3 regions of the Nocardia sp. CS682 genome follow, and region 2 is predicted to be linked to each of the others. Evidence: riboswitches for the same ligand, from Rfam matches in the RefSeq annotation. Region 2 holds a riboswitch; each other region holds the start of a gene.

Region 1 (4,749 bases), 4.2 Mb from region 2:
GTCGCGTCGCCGGTCGAGACACCGATCTGCCCGAAGACGACGGTCGCCACCGCCGCCCCGATAGCCCCGCCGAGGTTGTGGAACGTCCACGAAGCACCGACAGCGAAACCGGATCGATTCGGCGGCACCGTCGAAATGGCCAGCACGGTCGCGGGTCCCAGCACCAAGGCCCACCCCGCGCCGAATAGCACCAGAGCGACGAACAGGACCGCCAGTAGATTGCCGAAGGCGGACCAGGCGATGCCCGCTCCCGCGAAGGTCAACAACCCGAACCCCCACGGCAGCAACGAATGTGCGCCGAACCGATCAACGAACCGCCCCGCGACCGGCGAGGCGAGCGCGAGCGTGCCACTGACGAGCAGCAGCACGAACCCCGCTTGGCGCACGTCGAAGTCGCGTCCCTGGGTGAGATACGTCGGAATCACCAGCAGCGCAGCGGCATAGAACAGCCCGAGCGAGAAATCCGAGACGATCGCGGCGACGAATCTCCGATTGCCGAACAGTGCCGGGTCGATCAACGGATTCGCCGCCCGCCGCTCCGCGACGATCCCCACCGCGACCGAGACCACCAGGACAACCGCAGCGATGAGGACCCAGGGGGAAAGCCATCCCCGCAGGTCACCCAGGACGAAGATGCCGACGGCCGACACGACGGCGAATGCGACAACGACCTGTCCGGCCCAGTCCGTACCGCCGGTGGTGTCCGGCGGTACCCGGGGACGGCGAAGGCAATTGCGACCAGGGCCGCGAGGCCGAGCGGAATGTTGATCCAGAAGATCGACTGCCAGCCCAGACTGGGCACCAGCAGACCGCCGAGCACCGGACCGATGGCCAACCCCAGGCCGTTCACCGAGTACAGCCAGCCGATGGCCTTGCCTCGATCCCCCGGCGGAAAAAGCGATTCCACCAGCGTCGAGGTACTGGTGTAGAGCACGGCACACGCCGCACCCTGCACGAAGCGCGCGACGAGCAGGATGCCGATCGACGAGGCAGCCGCCGCCCCCGCCGACGCGACCACGAACAGGGCGAGCCCGAACAGCAACACCTTTCGGCGTCCGAGGTGATCGGCGACGCGCCCCGCCGTGACCATGAACATGGACAGCGCCATCAGGAAAACACCGAGGGTCAGTTCGGTATTCGACGTACCGGCCTGCAAGTCGGCCCCGATGGCGGGCAGCGCGGTGGTGACGATGGTGAGGTCGATGCACCCGAGGAACGACGCCACCGCCAGCCCGCCGAACCCGATGACCCGCCGCTTGGCCGGGATCTCGAGCGTCACAGCTGTGCCTCCGCCGCGGCGTTCAGCGCCGACTTGCGCTTCTTGAATCGCAAAGGGAGCCAGGCGACGCGATCCGGATGCTCGGGTTCGACGAACAGTTCCCGCGTGCGCCCCATCGCGGCGGAGATGCGCTGCGGGTAGATGACGAAGTCGAAACCCTCGTGCGCCCACAGCGGCATGATGATCGGGCATTCCTCCAAAAGATATGCGCGGCAGGAGGTCCGGACCGCGTCCTGGTCGACGTCGGGTTCGCGCGCCAGCCGCCGCTCGATGAATCGGTCGATGGTGCTGTCGATGGCATGCCGATACGGCTCGTCGGTCTCGTAGGCGTGCTCGATGGCGTCGTAGAGATCGCCGTACCGGGGATGGGACAGCGCGAAGTCCCAGCGCAGAATGTTTGTCGGGCAGTCGATCTGGTCCAGATAGCTTTGGTTACGGGCGATCCATTGGTCGCCGGCGATGCGCGCACGAGCGTGCCGGTCTCTATCGGTGCCGCCGCTGAGGTTGTGCCGCTGCAAGGTGTCCGCGACGGCGATCGCGCAGCGCCCGAAGTTCGAGCGATTGATCAAATCGATGGTCGCGGCGAGCTTTTCACCCTCGTGATAGTCCGCGCCGACGCTGACCAGCAGAACGGTGGAGCGGCCGTCTGTGGTGATGCCGTCCGAGCGTAGGTCGTAGGCGGCCTTGTGCGACGCCGAGAGCAGCGTAGTCGTGGTCATCAGCTCCACACCTTCAGCGACGCGGCGGGATCGGTGACTCCGATGAAGAGGCCGATGGTGATGCGGGGGCGGTCCTGGGAAGGCGCGACCGCGTGCACCCGGCGCGGATCGATGAAGATCGCATCGCCCACGCGCGGCGTGATGACCAGCGCCGGATCGCCGACCGCGGCACGGTCGATGCCGTATACGCGGTCGCCGGATCGGTCGCGATACTCGCGCTCATCGGGATAGTCGTCCCAGATCTGTAATTCGCCGCCCCGCTCCGGCACGTCCAAATAGACATTCACCGACAGTTGCCGAGTGATCCGAATATCGAAGTCCGACGGCAGGTTGCGGCCCACATTGTCGGTGTGCGGCTCCAGATCCACCCCCGCCAGCTGGTAGCGCGCAACACCGGCGAAGAAGGCCTGCCCATTGCGCCGCAGCAAACTCGCGCCGGCCGGCCAGATCTCGTCGAGCAGTAGCCGCAGGTCGTCCGCGGGATACGAATACGGCGAGGCGATATCGCGCAGCCGATCGATATTGTCGCGCGCCTCGTCGAAGTACCGTCCGCGCCCGGCGTCGGTGCTCGTCTCCGAGAACGCGTGCCCGATCCGCCGGAACTGCGGGTCGGTGGCGAGCGGGCCGTGGTCCTGCCTGCCGACGAAGGCCTTACGCAGGTGGTCGAGCGCGTCCGGCCGGACGAAGCCGGCGAGCCGCACCGCGTGCACGTCGCCGTTCAGCAGTGCGGTCAGTGATTCGTGGTCGAATCCCTGCCTGGTGGTGTCCAGCACGCGGTCTCCGAGAGTTGGCGTGGCCGTGGTCATGTCGTTCCCCTCTGGTTGTCGCTCGATGGACCGGGCACAGGCCCGGGCAGGAGAAGGGAGGGCGTTTCGGACATGAGTCGACCCCCGTCTCTCGAGGGGCTCCAACACACCGACGGAGCCCGCGCTTGCCCGGACCGCATTACGCGGCTCGGCCTGGTCTTGACCCGGGGCACCCCGCCGCGGTTGGAGGGTTGCCGGCCAGCTAGCCGGGGACTTGACGCTGGCACTCTTGACCTGAGGTAAGCGTGCCGCCCGTCAGAAGCGTTGTCACGCTTTAGAATCGCGCTGAGTTATGAATCCGGATGGAAGGAATTCAACCCGGCGGTGCGGGACGTCGCACCAGGTCAACCCCCTAGCAGGCCGAGGCCGCGCAGTTCGAGTGCGGCCAGTCGGCGCACTGTGTCGTCGTCGCCGCGCCGCCAGGCGTCGACCACATCCGGGTCGATCCGGTTCAGTTTGCGCAGCGGCTGATTGGCGAGGGCGCGCAGGGCGAGCAGATCGCGTCCGCCGGGGACGGCGCGCAGGCGGGCTGCTGTTGCGGCCCTGCGCATCCAGCGCACCCGCAACGGAAGCCAGAGGAACAGCACCAGCCCGAGCGGGACGATCAGTAATCCGATGGCGAGGGCCATGGCGAGATCGTTGACCAGGGCCTGCTGGTCGCTGCCTGCCTCCGCCATCGACCGCGCCGCCGCGGCCGCGCGCTCGAACGGGGAGGTGAGATCGTCGCCCACCATCGGTACCCGGCCGACCTTGCGGCCGATGTCACCGAGGCTGTCGGCCATGCCGCCGCCCGCACCTTCCAGCTTCTGGCCGGGCACGCCGAGCTTCTGCACCAGGTCGTGCACCCACAGCGCAGCCATGACCGAGGCGTATACCCAGGCCACTACCAGCAGATCCGTGACCAATTGACGGGCGGCGACGGGAGCCCGATCGGCATAAATCCTCACCCGCTCGGAATTCCCCGGCGGGTCGATCGAAAACAGCACGTTCCCCCGCTCGAGGGCGCGGCAATACCGTTCAGAGAGTCCCTCGGCGCGCCGATCGCCACAGATCGACTTCGCCGTCATCATCGAGCAGCGCGTCGATTTCGGCGAGCTCGTCGGCGCTGAATTCGAGATTGTCGAGGGCGGCGACGTTCTGCTCGAGCTGATCGGTGGTGGACGCACCGATCACCAGTGAGGTGACCCGGTCGTCGCGCAGCGCCCAGGACAGCGCCAGTTGCGCCAGCGTCTGCCCGCGCCGGTCGGCGACCGCGGCGAGCTTGCGCAACCGATCGATCATCGCCGGGGTGAGTAATTCGTTCTGAAACGACTTACCTTGGGCAGCACGAGATTCCGGTGGAATGCCGTCGAGGTACTTCGAGGTGAGCAGCCCCTGTGCGAGCGCGGTGAAGCCGATGACGCCGAACCCTTCCGTACCGGCCGCGTCGAGCAGACCCTCGGTCTCTATCCACCGGTTGAGCATCGAGTACGACGGCTGATGGATAAGCAGGGGAGTGCCGAGTTCCCGCAGCATGGTGGCGATGGTGACCGAATCCTGTGCGGTATACGAAGAAATTCCTACGTAGAGCGCTTTCCCCTGACGGACAGCGGTATTCAGCGCCGCCGCGGTCTCCGCCAGCGGAGTCGTCGGGTCGAACCGGTGCGAATAGAAGATGTCGACATAGTCGAGCCCGAGCCGGGTCAGCGACTGATCGAGTGAGGCGAGCAGATACTTGCGCGACCCGCCGCCCTGCCCGTACGGACCGGGCCACATATCCCAGCCCGCTTTGCTGGAGATGACGAGTTCGTCGCGGTACGGTGCGAGATCCTCGCGCAGAATGCGTCCGGCGTTGATCTCCGCCGCGCCGTACGGTGGCCCGTAATTGTTCGCCAGGTCGAAATGCGTGATGCCCAGATCGAAGGCGCGCAATGCGATTTCGCGCTGGGCGAGGTAGGGGCGGTCG
Region 2 (4,749 bases):
GATCACCCAGGCGCGCATCACCCGGATGCTCGGGCCGAGCGAGGGCTATCCGGAATACTGACGCATTCGCCGAGTAGCCCGGCGCACCACCCGCAATCGCTCTACTCTGGTGGCATGCGCAGGTCGACATTGCCACCGATCGCCTGCCGAGTCGCGGACACCCTCATCGCCCGAGGCCATCACGGTGTCATCGTGACCCAGCCGGCCCCCACCCCCACCGTTGCGGATGCCGCGCGCACGCTCGGCGTCGACGTGGGCGCCATCACCAGCTCGCTGGTCTTCCTGCTGGACGAGGATCCGGTGCTGCTCCTGGTTTCCGGCGCGCACGAGGTAGACCTCGAGTCCACCGGAAAACGCCTGGAGGGCACCCTGACTCACGCCCCCGCCGACATGATCCGCCAGGTAACCGGCCAGCCGATCGGCGGCGTAGCCCCGGTAGGCCACCCCACCAACCTGCCCACCTGGGTAGACACCGCCCTCTCGAACCACCGCGAGGTCTGGGCCGCGGGCGGCCACCCGAACACGGTGTTCCGCACCTCTTTCCACGAACTGGTCCGGATAACCGCAGGCCTACCGATAGACGTCGATTAACGAAGCCCCGGAGTCAACCAGCCTTTCACCCCCGATCCCACTGATCTCGCAAGTACATGGGCAACTCACCGGGCACGGGCTAACTCCCACACCTCGATCCCGCCGGTTGCCAACGTCACTTGCGTCGGCACCTAGCTCTGGCCTGAATACGCGGAGAGGCGGACAGCGTAGGTTCGAGGGGTGACCGAAGCTGAACGGCCCGCCACGGATTTCCAGATCCCTGATGATCTGAGCGGGATTACTGCCGAGCAATTCCGCGCATCCATGCGCCACTATCCGGCGGGTGTCACCGTCGTCACACTGAACTCGCCGAAGGGCCCGATCGGTTTCACCGCGACCTCCTTCGCCTCGCTGTCGCTGGCACCGCCGCTGGTTTCCTTCAATATCGCGCACACCTCGTCGAGCCTCGCCGCGCTGCTCGACGCCGACTCGGTCGTCATCCATTTCCTCGGCGAACACCAGCACCACCTGGCCCAGCGTTTCGCCCGCACCGCCGAGGACCGCTTCAGCGACCGCTCCCTCTGGACCACCCTCGACACCGGCGAACCGGTCCTGCACGGCACCCCCATCTGGCTGCGCGCGACCATCCACCAGCTCATCCCGCTGGGTGACCACACCCTCGTCGTGGGTCTGGTGACCCGGGTGCACGACAACACCAACGAAACCCCCGCCGCCGCTCCCCTGCTCTACTACAACGGCCGCTACCACCGGCCCACCAAACTCGGCGACTGAGCTAAGTTTTCGACCATGGCCATCCGGCGTAGTGCCGGGCGGCCACTTTGCACGACTACCCGGTAAGGCAGGGAGCGGCGCCGGTCGGGGCCTGGGACGTGAACGGGCGGGTCTCCGGAGTGGGGTTCCAGAGGTTGTTGGTGGTGGCGTAGTTCCAGCTCGGGCCTTGTTGGACGAGCGTGGCTACGGCTTCGATGAGGCGGTCGACGTGGGCCGCCGTGGTGCCGAGGCCGATGCTGGCGCGGAGGGCGCCGTCGAGGTCGAGGCGGGCGAGCAGCGGGTGCGCGCAGAAGCGGCCGTCGCGGACGCCGATGCCGTGTTCGGCGGACAGATAAGCGGCGACGTGGCCCGGGACGAAACCGTCCAGGGTGAAGGCGACGATGCCGACGGTGTCGGGGGCGTCGGTCCAGATGCGCAGCAGGTTGACGCCGGGGATCGCGGCGAGACCGTCGCGCAGCCGGTCGGCGAGGTGGTGTTCGTGGGCGGCGAGGGTTTCCGCATCGATCTCACAGAGCGCGTCACAGGCGGCGGCGAGGGCGGCGGCCCCGAGCACGTTGGGCGAACCGCCCTCGTGGCGCTGCGGCGCGTGCGCCCATTCGGTGCCCGCGGTGGTGACCTCGCGGACCGCGCCACCACCGGCGAGGTACGGCTCGGCGTTGTCGAGCCAGTCGCGGCGGCCGACGAGCACGCCCGCGCCGAACGGCGCGTACAGCTTGTGGCCGGAGCAGGCGAGGTAGTCGATGCCGGTGTCACGCAAACTGATTCGCCGGTGCGGCGCGAGCTGGGCGGCATCGACGAGGATGCGGGCGCCGCACTGGTGGGCGACGGTGGCCAGCCGCTCCAGCGGCAGCACCTCGCCGGTGACATTGGACGCGCCGGTCACCGCGAGCAGCGCGGCGGGCTTGCTGCACAGCTCGGCGACCAGCCTGCCGATGGTCTCCTCGACGGTGGCCCCGGCCTGCACGACGCGGCGGCCGTGCTTGGTCCAGGGCAGGAAGTTCGCGTGGTGCTCGATATCGAGCACCACAGTGTCGCCGGGCACGCAGGACGCGAGCAGGTTCAGCGAGTCGGTGGTGTTGCGGGTGAAGACCACCACCTGGTCGTCGGCCGCGTCGAGGAACCGGGTGACCGAACCGCGGGCCGCCTCGTAGCACTCGGTGGAGATCCGCGACGCGTAGCCCGCGCCGCGGTGCACGCTCGCGTAGAACGGCAGCAGCTGCTGCACCCGGTCGGTGACCTGCGCCAATGCGGGCGCGCTCGCGGCGTAGTCGAAGTTGGCGTAGGTGGTCGTCCCGCCTTGGACGAGCGGCACCTGGAGATCGTCGCCGGAAACCCGGGCAAGGGGGGCACAGTTCTGGGTTACCACAGCAGTCATCACGAAAATCCCATCGGCTCCGGGACCCGCAATCAGGAGATTCGTCGAGTCCGCGCTTGCCGCGCCCGGTCGGGCGTCGGCCTGGTCGTCACCCGGAGCACCCCACCGCGGAGGAGGGTTGCCGACCAGCAAGCCGGGGCTGAACGCTGGTACTCATGACCTGACCAGAGATTGGCAGATGAGAACCCGAGCTGTCAAGACCAACGGCCGGGTGGGCGCGGCGGCGGAAATGCGTTGCCAATCCGGCGGCATTGGGGTCACATCATTGGGTGTCGCTTTCCCTGCTGCTGAGCTTTATCGGTCTGTGCGTGCTGCTGTCGATCACGCCGGGCCCGGACTCGTTCCTGGTGCTGCGGTTTTCGCTGGTGGACGCGCGACCCGGGATCGCCGCGGCGATCGGGTCGGCACTCGGCGGGATCTTGTGGGCGGTCGTGGTCGCGGCCGGCGTCGCGGCGCTGCTGGAGCAGTCGGCGACCGCGTATCGAGCGCTCAAGGTGATCGGCGGAATCTACTTGGTGTACTTGGGGATTCGCGCGTTGATCGATCAGCGGCGGCAGCGCAGGGCCGCGCGGGCAGCCGACGGCGTCGGGGTTCTGGCGGACAATGCGGCGGGCACCCGGACATCGGTTCGCTCAGCGTTCACCGCGGGGGTCGTCTCGTGCATGTTCAACCCGAAGGTCGGCCTGTTCTATCTCGCGGTGCTGCCTCAGTTCCTCACCGAGGTCACCTTCGTCAACACCCTCGCCCTCGGTGCCATCGAATCGGTGATCGCCGCGGTAGAGATGGTGCTCTTGGCCTTGGTCGCCTCCCGCGCGGTCGCGCTGCTGCGCCGCCCGAAGATCCGGGAGCGGCTCGAACAGGCCAGCGCCGCCATTCTCACCGCCCTCGGCGTGGGTACCGCCGCCTCCGCGGCCTGACCGCTGCGGCGCGAAACGCGCTGAGCTGCAAGATCACCAGCGGGATGAGGGGAATCACAGCGGCGCGTGCGGGGCGGCCCAGCGACCGCCCGGCGAACCCACCGGGTAACCCGCCCACCAGGCGTTGCTTCGGCGCGTCCGACGGAAATCGCCACGACCTGCAACAACCTCGCCCACTACCGCCAGCGCGGCAACCGCGGCGGTGAACAACAAACGTCGACAACCCCGAGTACCGTGGACAACTGGTCACCATGGTGTTTGCCCATTGGTAACCCAGCTATGACACAACAACACCAGGGAAGTGCGAGGCAGGTCGAATGGGAGGTGGGCAGGGCGTCATGCTCCAGCCACAGGTTGACGCGACGGTACACCCGCTACTACGGACCGCGCACACGCCACCGGCCCGCACCCTCGTCGACATCCTGACCGCTACCGCACTGACCCATCCCGACGCACCCGCCATCGATGACGGCGACACGGTGCTCACCTATCTCGAACTCGTGGTGGAGATCGAGAAGACGATGGCCCGCCTCGCCACCGCGGGCGTGCGCCCGGGCGACCGGGTCGGCGTGCGGATGCCGTCGGGCTCGCGCGAGCTCTACCTCACCATCCTCGCCGTCCTGTACGCGGGCGCCGCCTACGTGCCGGTCGACGCCGACGACCCGGACGAGCGCGCCCAGCTGGTCTTCGGCGAGGCACAGGTCACCGCGATCGTCACCGCGGCGGGTATCGAGACGACACCGGCGGGAATCCGTGCGGCAGCGGACAATCCGGCCGACGCCGCCACGAGCACCCTGCCCACCCCCGCCGACGACGCCTGGATCATCTTCACCTCCGGCTCCACCGGAACACCGAAAGGTGTTGCGGTGACCCACCGTAACGCCGCCGCGTTCGTGGACGCCGAGGCCAGGCTCTTCCTGCCGGACGCCCCGATCGGCCCCGGCGACCGCGTGCTCGCCGGACTCTCGGTCGCCTTCGACGCCTCCTGTGAGGAGATGTGGCTGGCCTGGCGCAACGGCGCCTGCCTCGTCCCCGCCCCGCGCGACCTGGTCCGCACCGGCGCCGATCTCGGACCGTGGTTGGTGCGCCGGGAGATCAGCATCGTCTCCACCGTGCCGACGCTGGCCGCGACCT
Region 3 (4,749 bases), 2.0 Mb from region 2:
GCGCCGGGCGCCCCCACTGGCCTCTCCTGGAGTCGCTGGTGGAAAACGGTCAAGCAGGGCCGCTGAGCGAGGGCCGACTCGCGTTGCGCAGGAGCCCGATCAGCGGATGGTCCGGGCTGACCTGGGCCGGCGCCGGGATTTCGGTGGTCGGCGCTGGAATCGCGCTGTACAACCGGATTACGGTGCGGCAATTGGTCGCGAGCCCGATCGAGGTGGTCGAGCCGGTGACCGTGTGCGTGCCCGCTCGGAACGAGGCGGCGCGACTGCCGGGATTGATCGCCGATCTGCGGGCGCAGCGCGGGGTGACCCGCATGAGTGTGGTGATTCTCGATGACGCGTCGGATGACGACACCTTTGCGGTGGCGGTCGACGCGGCGGCCGGAGATCCGCGAATCACGGTGCTGCGAAACGAGACCGCGCCCGCGCCCGGCTGGACCGGTAAGGCTGCCGCGTGTGTGCGACTGGCCGATTCGGTGGTGACTCCGGTGCTGGTTTTCGTGGACGCGGATGTGCGGATGGCACCCGGCGCGATCGCGGCGGCGGTCGGCGAGTTGCGCAGGCGGCGGGTCGCATTGGTTTCACCGTGGCCGAGGCAACGGGCGCAATCGCCGGTCGAGGCACTGGTGCAGCCGCTGCTGTGCTGGTCGTGGGCCGCGACACTGCCGATCGCGGTGGCCGATCGGAGCCTGCGACCGTCCACTTCGGTTGCCTGCGGGCAGTTCCTGGCGTTCGATACCGCCGCCTACCGCGCCATCGGCGGGCATGCCTCGGTCGCCGCCAGCGCGACCGAGGATCTCGACATCGCCCGAACACTGCGCCGCGCAGGGCAACCCACTGTGCTCGTCGCCGCAGGACGCCTGGCGAGCACCCGGATGTACGAGGGCGCAGCCGAACTCGACGCGGGCTACACCCGCTGGCTGTGGTCGGCATACGGCGGCACCGTCGCGGGTGGCGCGACCGTGGGGACCCTTGCCGCCCTGGCCTATTGGCTGCCGCCGTTGGCCGCACTCGGTGGCCATGGCGCTCTCCGCCGGGTCGGTCTCTTCGGCTATGTGGCCGCGGTCACCGGTAGGCTGCTGGCTCGCTCCACCGAGACCGGCGGTCCACTCGCCCGCACCGATGTCCTTGCGGCCCTTGCTCACCCGTTCTCGGTGGGCGCATACCTCGTGCTGTGGGCACGCTCCCATCGCGCTCGACGACGGGGCACGTTGCGCTGGAAAGGTCGCGCGGTCTAGGGGACCTCGGTGATCCCCACCGTCGGCAGGAAGAAGCACGATTTGCCGCCGTTTTCGACCGTGCCGAAGACCGCAGCCAGCACGGTGCCTTGACCGGTGTCGACCGGTACCGCGCGGACTCCGCCCATCGGCAAGGCGGCGAAGAAGAAGTCCTGGATGGCGCGTTCGGCCATCGGACGCAGGGCGGCCGGGACTTCGGCGGGGATCATCGCGCGGAACACCGTGGACAACGGGCCCATCGATGCCATGCCGCCGCGACCGCTGGTCAGGTTCAGCCAGGCGACCTGCATGCCGGTGGTGTCCGGCCCGTCCTGGCCGAGGCCGTAGGGCACGAAGGTGAACATCGTCTGGCCCGCCTTGACGGCGGCCAGGTCCAGGCCGGGGATGGCGATCGTGGTCTTGGGCCACGGGCCGGGCACGGCGGCGGCCACCGCCGGGGCGAGGCCGAGGGAGGTGCCGTTGAGGCAGTACGCGGACGCGGTCGGGTAGAGGAACGGCTGCATGCCTGCGGCGCGCAAGCCGTCGACCGCGGTGTTGTAGACGCCGAACAGCTCGCTGAGCGTGCTGGTGCCGGTCTGGGCGGGACGGTCGGCCGCGGCAGGCGGCGCCGGAGCGGCACCTGCCGTCGGTGCGGCGAGCGCCAGCGCGACCGAGCAGCTCGCGACGGCGGACAGTATGGTCGAACGGCGCGGTACAGCCACGGAGACCTCCCTCATCATCGACGCAATCGAAGGCTGACGGTACTCCGCAAACGCTGTGAACAGGCGATATAGGCGACGGCAAGCCATCGGCGTGTCCCTGCGCCCACACCGCGGCGGCACCCCCGATATCCGGCCCGCGGCGAGGTTTACGCTCACGGTGATTAGTTCCCTTGTCCCAGGGTTCGCCTGCTGGGCATGATAATTCGGCCCGACCCTGACATCAGCCGGTGTCCGGATCGGCGACAACCATCCAGAGCGACCGAGAGACCTGGCTCGTCGACGTCGCAGCAACCCCCCGGTTCACCGGGTGCGGGTGCTTCCGCCGGGACCGATGGAGGAACCGAAGTGACCATTTCCGCTGCCCCGGGCACCCGCTGGGGCCGTCGCCACATCGATCAGTGCAAGGTGACCTCCGCGAGCTGTCGGGGCTGACCCGCAGCCAGTCTGTGCACCCGTCGCTGGCCGGGTGATGTGACCGCGGCCCGATGTGGTGCGGTCTCGTTCGTTCTTCCGAAGGACCTCGACATGAGTGCGTCCGCCACCGCCGTGCCCGGCGACACCGACGCCGGCGACGATCCGGTTGCCACTACGACTCACCTGCCCGATACCGAGGATGCCGCACCCACCGTGGCCAAGACACGGCACCCGTGGCGGTGGGTGGTCAGTGCGATCGCGCTCATCCTGCTCGCACAGTTCATCCACGGCTTGGTCACCAATCCCGGCTGGGATTGGCCGACCTTCGCGCAGTACATCACGGCGAAGTCGGTGCTCGCCGCACTGAAGGTGACCTTGGAACTCACCGCGTGGGGTACCGCTCTCGGCTTCCTGCTCGGCACCGCGCTGGCCATCGCGCGACTGTCCAGCAACCCGGTGCTGCGGGTGATCTCCTGGTGCTACATCTGGGCGTTCCGCTCGATTCCACTCATCGTGCAACTGCTGTTCTGGTTCAACATCGCCTACCTGTACAACACGTTGTCGGTCGGCATCCCGTTCGGACCCGCGTTCTTCACCTTCGAGGTGAACGGCGTGATCAGCGGATTCACCGCGGCGGTGATCGGACTCGCGCTGCATCAGGCGGCGTATTCGGCCGAGATCATCCGGGCGGGCATCATCTCCGTCGATGCCGGACAGCTGGAAGCCGCTGCCGCGCTGGGCATTCCACGGGTGCGCCAGTTCCGCACCATCGTGGTTCCGCAGGCCATGCGGTCGATCCTGCCCAATGCCACCAATGAGGTGATCAGCCTGTTCAAAGGCACCTCGATCGTGTCGGTGATGGCGATCGCGGAGCTGTTCTACCAGGTCCAGGTCATCTACGGACGCAACGGGCGGGTGGTGCCGCTGCTGCTGGTGGCTACCGCCTGGTACATCGTCCTCACCACCATTCTCTCGGTGGCGCAGTACTACATCGAACGGCACTACGCCAAGGGCACTCAGCGCACGCCACCGCCGTCACCGGTCCACCGGGCCTGGCAGAAGCTGCGCGAGGTCGCCGAATCCGGCGCCACCGCACCGCGCGGAGCGACCCGATGACCGCCGCGCCCGCCGTCGAGGTCCGCGGCGTCCGCAAATCCTATGGCGCGCAGGAGGTCCTGCGCGGGGTCGATCTGACGGTGCGCTCCGGCGAAGTGGTGACGGTGATCGGCCCGTCCGGCTCCGGCAAGTCCACCTTGCTGCGCGTGCTCAACCACCTGGAGGCCCTGGACGCGGGCACCGTGCGCATCGACGGTGAGCTGATCGGATATCGGCTGCGCCGCAACACCTTGCGCGCGCTGCCCGACCGCGAGGTGCGCAAGCAGCGCTCCCGCATCGGGTTCGTGTTCCAGAACTTCAATCTCTTCCCGCATCTGACGGTGCTCGACAATGTCACGCTCGCACCGCTTTCCGCGCAACGCCGCGACCGCAAGGAGGTCGAGGCCGAGGCGCGGGTGTTGCTGGAACGAGTGGGCATCGGCGAGCTGGCCGACGCCTACCCGCGCAGGCTGTCCGGTGGGCAGCAGCAGCGGGTGGCGATCGCGCGGGCACTTGCCTTGCGCCCCAGGGTGATCCTGTTCGACGAACCGACCTCCGCGCTGGACCCCGAACTGGTGGGCGAGGTACTCGACGTGATCCGCGATCTCGCGCACGGCGGCACCGCACTGGTGATCGTCACCCACGAGATCGGCTTCGCCCGGGAGATCGCCGACACCGTCGTGTTTCTCGACGCAGGCGCGATCGTCGAGCAGGGGACGCCCGATGCGGTCCTCGACAATCCGCGCCACCCGCGCACCCGCGCCTTCCTTTCCCGAGTCCGCTGATGAACAGGTTTCCGATGAAGCTCTCCGCCCTGGCCACCGCCGCCGCGACCGCGGTCGTACTGCTGGCCACCGGCTGCACCGATCCCGACGCGGAATCCGCGCCCACTGGTGCAATCACTTTCGACCTCTCCGCCGCGCAGGCCGGCCGTGTCCGCGCCGCGAAGGTGGACAGCATCGCCGCCGAAGTGCCGCAAGCCATTCGCGACCGCGGCACCCTGGTGGTGACCGGCTCGTCCGGTACCGCGCCGCCGCTGCGTTTCTACGCCGACGACGACAAGACCGTAGTCGGCTCGGAGGTCGACTTCGCGTCGCTGGTGGCCGACATTCTCGGCCTGAAACTGGATGTGCGGGTGGCGGATTGGGCGCAGAACTTCGTGCGCATCGACTCCGGTGAGGTCGACGCCTTCATCTCCAACGTGACGGTGACCGAGGAGCGCAAGGAGAAGTACGACTTCGCCACCTACCGCAACGACACCGTCGCGCTGGAGGTGCCGAAACAGAGCACCCTCGAGTTCAAGG

The links. Region 2 has a riboswitch for S-adenosylmethionine ahead of DMB37_RS22955 (aminotransferase class V-fold PLP-dependent enzyme). Riboswitches for the same ligand answer to the same signal wherever they lie in the genome.
Region 1: another riboswitch for S-adenosylmethionine. It lies ahead of DMB37_RS01935 (2OG-Fe(II) oxygenase); the one in region 2 lies ahead of DMB37_RS22955 (aminotransferase class V-fold PLP-dependent enzyme).
Region 3: another riboswitch for S-adenosylmethionine. It lies ahead of DMB37_RS32080 (amino acid ABC transporter permease); the one in region 2 lies ahead of DMB37_RS22955 (aminotransferase class V-fold PLP-dependent enzyme).

What each region holds. Positions count from the first base shown of each region.
Region 1 is NZ_CP029710.1:412,914-417,662, reverse strand. Features, by position in the region: gene DMB37_RS01950 (MFS transporter) at 1-617, opposite strand, end outside; gene DMB37_RS41160 (MFS transporter) at 515-1,279, opposite strand; gene DMB37_RS01940 (tRNA-dependent cyclodipeptide synthase) at 1,276-1,998, opposite strand; gene DMB37_RS01935 (2OG-Fe(II) oxygenase) at 1,998-2,804, opposite strand; SAM riboswitch class IV at 2,921-3,039, opposite strand; gene DMB37_RS01930 (hypothetical protein) at 3,149-3,751, opposite strand; gene mgrA (L-glyceraldehyde 3-phosphate reductase) at 3,822-4,749, opposite strand, start outside.
Region 2 is NZ_CP029710.1:5,088,942-5,093,690, reverse strand. Features, by position in the region: gene DMB37_RS22970 (2-oxo-4-hydroxy-4-carboxy-5-ureidoimidazoline decarboxylase) at 1-61, shown strand, start outside; gene DMB37_RS22965 (YbaK/EbsC family protein) at 115-591, shown strand; gene DMB37_RS22960 (flavin reductase family protein) at 772-1,323, shown strand; gene DMB37_RS22955 (aminotransferase class V-fold PLP-dependent enzyme) at 1,379-2,698, opposite strand; SAM riboswitch class IV at 2,746-2,859, opposite strand; gene DMB37_RS22950 (LysE family translocator) at 2,968-3,615, shown strand; gene DMB37_RS22945 (Pls/PosA family non-ribosomal peptide synthetase) at 3,954-4,749, shown strand, end outside.
Region 3 is NZ_CP029710.1:7,086,232-7,090,980, reverse strand. Features, by position in the region: gene DMB37_RS32095 (DUF3153 domain-containing protein) at 1-66, shown strand, start outside; gene DMB37_RS32090 (glycosyltransferase family 2 protein) at 99-1,235, shown strand; gene DMB37_RS32085 (hypothetical protein) at 1,232-1,936, opposite strand; SAM riboswitch class I at 2,180-2,274, shown strand; gene DMB37_RS32080 (amino acid ABC transporter permease) at 2,462-3,466, shown strand; gene DMB37_RS32075 (amino acid ABC transporter ATP-binding protein) at 3,463-4,230, shown strand; gene DMB37_RS32070 (ABC transporter substrate-binding protein) at 4,230-4,749, shown strand, end outside.